2 regions of the Sphingomonas sp. genome follow, and region 1 is predicted to be linked to the other one. Evidence: riboswitches for the same ligand, from Rfam matches in the RefSeq annotation. Region 1 holds a riboswitch; the other holds the start of a gene.
The links. A riboswitch is a leader RNA that binds a small molecule or an ion and turns the genes downstream of it on or off. The one in region 1 is predicted to bind cobalamin.
Positions count from the first base shown of each region.

Region 2: it holds a riboswitch for cobalamin, as region 1 does, so the genes downstream of both, metE (5-methyltetrahydropteroyltriglutamate--homocysteine S-methyltransferase) here and KF730_RS04490 (TonB-dependent receptor) in region 1, are expected to answer to the same signal.

Region 1 is NZ_JAHBZI010000001.1:896,738-898,936, forward strand. Features, by position in the region: gene KF730_RS04485 (hypothetical protein) at 1-479, opposite strand, end outside; cobalamin riboswitch at 732-919, shown strand; gene KF730_RS04490 (TonB-dependent receptor) at 1,034-2,199, shown strand, end outside.
Region 2 is NZ_JAHBZI010000001.1:1,979,480-1,981,678, forward strand. Features, by position in the region: gene KF730_RS09990 (hypothetical protein) at 1-464, shown strand, start outside; cobalamin riboswitch at 556-769, shown strand; gene metE (5-methyltetrahydropteroyltriglutamate--homocysteine S-methyltransferase) at 879-2,199, shown strand, end outside.

The sequences.
Region 1 (2,199 bases):
GTGGGCAGGCCGAGCCCGCTGCAATAGCCGATAAGCGACGGATTGCTGTCCGGCATGGGGAAGAACGGGTCGGCGGTGCATTCGCCGATCAGGTCCAGCATCGGGCAGCCTGCGACATTCGTCCGATTATTATAGAGACGATGCCGATTTGGCTGCCACGTGATCGAGAGCGACGAATCCGCTACGAACAGGGTTCGCGTGCCGAGCTTCGGCGGCGTGACATCTATCAGATTCCCGGTCGGATCCTCCCATACGCTATGGCAGTTGCCGAGCACGCATTGTGGAAATTGCCATAGTGCCCAACCCAGTACGCGACGCCCGCCCGCCACGCTAACGCGATGGTTAGCGGATACGTGACAAAAATCGGGCGAATAGCCTGCGCCGACATCGACATAATCAAGGAATATCGGGTCCGGCAGACCCCAAAGGGCCAGGAACTGCAGAACGTCGGGGTCTGTCGGTTGTGGCAGAGTGAACAAGGTGAATCCTATCCGGGGCGCTTCTGGATTCTATACTCCACATCGCCCGTCAGCGCATCGTCGAGCGCCGCCGCGAGTGTTTCCAGCCGATGGTCCGAGCAGTACTGGGCGCTGGCCGACGCCCGGGCCGGTGATCTCGTCGCTATAGCGGGCGGTCAGCCCGACCCAGCAAGACACAATCCATCCCGATGCGGGAGCGTAACGACCGGCTCGCCTGTAGGTTCCCCGTTGCGCAATGCAGCATGCGCGACTAGAGGCCGGCTCGTGACAGGTTCCCCGCAAGGGGATCAAAAAGGGAATTCGGTCCGATGCCGAAGCTGCCCCCGCAACTGTGACCGGTTAGTTGCCGCGCCATCATGCCACTGAGCGAAAGTTCGGGAAGGCGGCGCGCCAGCGTTGACCCGGGAGCCAGGAGACCTGCCCGTCACGGTCGATTCCTTTGCGCGGGCGGGGTGCACCGGGCGAACGAGGGGCGAAATCCCTTGCGTGAGCGACACCGAACCGGGTCGCCTGCGCCACTTCAGGCAAACGGCCCAAGCAATGGGTGTCTTGTTATGAAGTTCAAATTCCTCCTCTGCGCCTCGGCGGCGCTGCTGCCGGCATTCCCCGCCTTCGCACAGACCGGCCCTGACGATGACGACACGATCGTCGTCACCGCCACCGGTATCGCCCAGCCGATCGATCAGGTCGGTCAGGCTGTCACCGTGCTCGATGCCGAGACGATCCGCACCCGCCAGGACGTCAGCGTTGCTGATCTGCTCGCGACCACGCCCGGCGTGCGCTTCAACCGCACCGGCACCACCGGCTCGGTCACCGGCATCTCGCTGCGCGGCGCCGAGACCAACCAGACCCTGGTTCTGGTCGATGGCGTCAAGGTCAACGATCCCAGCGCGATCGGCGACGGCTTCGATTTCGGCAACCTGCTGATCGGCAATATCAACCGGATCGAAGTGCTGCGCGGGTCGAACTCGGTGGCCTATGGCAGCCAGGCGATCGGCGGCGTCGTCAGCGTGACCACCGTCAACCCCACCGACGGGTTCGCGGCGAACGCCTCGGCCGATTACGGCTACAGCAACACGCTCAACGGCAAGGCGAACATCGCCGCCGGCAGCGGCATGGTCTCGGGCTCGGCGGGCATCGCCTATTTCGACACCGACGGTATCTCGTCGGCGGCGCGTTCGTTCGGCGCGACCGAGAAGGACGGCTATCGCAACCTCACCGCCAATGCGAAGCTCAAGGTCGCCTTCACCGACGCGGTCAGCCTCGATCTGCGCGGCTATTACATCGATGCCGATCTCGATCTCGATGCCTTTTTCGGTCCGCCCGCCGACACGCCCGACGTCAGCAAGTCGCAGCAATATGTCGGCTATGCCGGCCTCAACGCGGCGTTGTTCGGCGGCGTGCTCAGCAACCGGCTGGGCGTTACCTATTTCAAGCACGACCGCGACTATTATTTCGCGCCCAGCAACGCGCCGGATTATGGCTATTCGGGCAAGACGCTGCGCTTCGAATATCAGGGCGTGCTGCAGCCGGTCGAGCAGGCGAAGCTGATCTTCGGCTATGAGCATGAGCGCCCCGAATACACCTTCTTCGGCTTTGGCTCGACCAGCGCGGCCAAGGCGCGGCTCGACAGCTTCTACGGCCTTGCCGTGGTCCAGCCGGTCACCGGCCTGTCGGTCACCGGCGGCGTGCGCCATGACCAGCACAGCCAGTTCGGCGG
Region 2 (2,199 bases), 1.1 Mb from region 1:
CCGCCCGGATCTTCAGCCAGGGCCAGGCCGCCGCCCTGCTCCACGCCGGCTCCAGGCGCGATCTGACCGTCGCCAGCGCCCGCCCCATCCGCTACGCCGCCAACGCCACCGCCACGCCCCTGCCCGCCCCACCCGGCACCCGCCGCGCGATCGTCATGCTGTCGGCCACCGACCGCCTGACCTTCACCACCTCCGAAGGCACGCCCGTCGCGCCTCCGCCCACCGGACACGGCACCCTGATCGTCTACGACCCCGAACGCCTCCACGTCGAAGTGAACGCCGGCACCGAAGACATCGACCTGATCGAACTGGCGATAACCCCGCGCCTGTCGGGCCAACCGTTCCGCGTGACATGGGCCGGCCATTGCGACTGGCCCGCCGATCCGTTCCTCTATTCGGTGGCGGACATGAAGGCCGCGCCGGAATTCCCGGAAGCCATCTTCCGCGAGCGCTCGCGGCGCTGAAAACCGGCTCGGAACGCCAAACCTCAGCGGCACCCGCACTCCTAATATAAAGAATTCTTTATATCCCGATTGACGCCGCGCTCGCGAAGGCGGATACCGGGCCCGTCAAGGTTCTCCGGCCGGGCTGATCCGCGCCGGAGCTAAGACGGGAAGCCGGTGCGCCTTCATGGGCAAAGCCGGCGCTGCCCCCGCAACTGTAAGCGGCGAGCGGCGATCCAATCATGTCACTGGGGTTCGCCCCGGGAAGACGGATCGACCGCGCTGACCCGCGAGCCAGGAGACCTGCCTTCGACGCCATAACGTCCACCGGCGGGGTGCCCGGTCTGGTCGCTTGCATGCTGCGCGGCCGGTTGCGGTCGCGTGCCTGTTTGTGCCTGGCCCGGCGCTTCGCCCCATTCTTCGGGGTTGAAGAACATGACTGTCACTGTTGCCACATTGGGTTTCCCGCGCATCGGTCCGCGCCGGGAGCTGAAATTCGCGCTCGAGAAATTCTGGAGCGGCAAGACCGGCGAGGCCGAATTGCTCGAAGCCGCGGCCGGGCTGCGCACCGCCACCTGGGCGCGCCAAAACGGGCTCGGAGTCGATTGGCTGCCGTCCAATGATTTCTCGCTCTACGACCATGTTCTTGACACCAGCGTGATGCTGGGAGCGGTCCCGGCACGGTATGCGGCGGCCGATGGCCAGGCCGATCTCGCCACCTATTTCGCGATGGCGCGCGGCACCACCGGCGGCGGCTGCGGCCATGCGCACGGCACGGGTTCGGGCAGCGTCACCGCTGGCGAGATGACCAAATGGTTCGACACGAACTATCATTACATCGTGCCGGAGATCGAGCCGGGCCAGAAGCTGGCGCTCGGCAAGAGCAAGATCGTCGATGAATATCGCGAGGCCAAGGCGCAGGGCTATGAAACGCGTCCGGTGCTGCTCGGCCCGGTCACCTGGTTGAGCCTGGCCAAGGGCCAGGGCGTCGATCCGTTCGACCTTCTCGACGAGGTGCTCGGACTGTACAATGTCATTCTCGGCCATCTCGCGCATGAAGGTGCCGAATGGGTGCAGATCGACGAGCCGATCCTCGTCACCGATCTGAGCGAGCAGCAGCGTCGCGCCTTCACCCGCGCCTATGCCCGGCTCGCGCGATCCGGCCCGAAGATGATGCTGACCACCTATTTCGGCGGCCTTGAGGACAATCTGGGCTTCGCCGCCGCGCTTCCGGTCGCCGGCCTGCATGTCGATCTCGTGCGGGCGCCGGAGCAGCTCGATGCGGTGCTGAAGGCGGTACCGAAAACGCTGCTGCTCTCGCTCGGCGTGATCGACGGCCGCAATATCTGGCGTGCCGATCTCGAGGCGCTGCTCGACTGGATCGAGCCGATCGCGGCGACGCGTGACCTGGTGCTGGCGCCATCCTGCTCGCTGCTCCATGTGCCCGTCGATCTCACCCTCGAACCCAGGCTCGACGACGAACTGAAGCAATGGCTGGCCTTCGCGGTGCAGAAGATCGCGGAGCTCGACCTGCTCAAGCGCGCGCTCAACGATGGCCGCGCCAGCGTGGCCGGGCAGCTCGCGGCCTCGGCTCAGGCCGCCGCGAATCGCCGCACCTCGACCCGCATTCACGATCCGCTGGTCCAGGCCCGTATCAGCGGCGTCACCGCCGCGATGCGCGAGCGCCAGGCCGGGCATGCCGAGCGCATCCGCGCCCAGGCGGAAGTGCTGGGCCTGCCGCTGTTTCCGACGACCA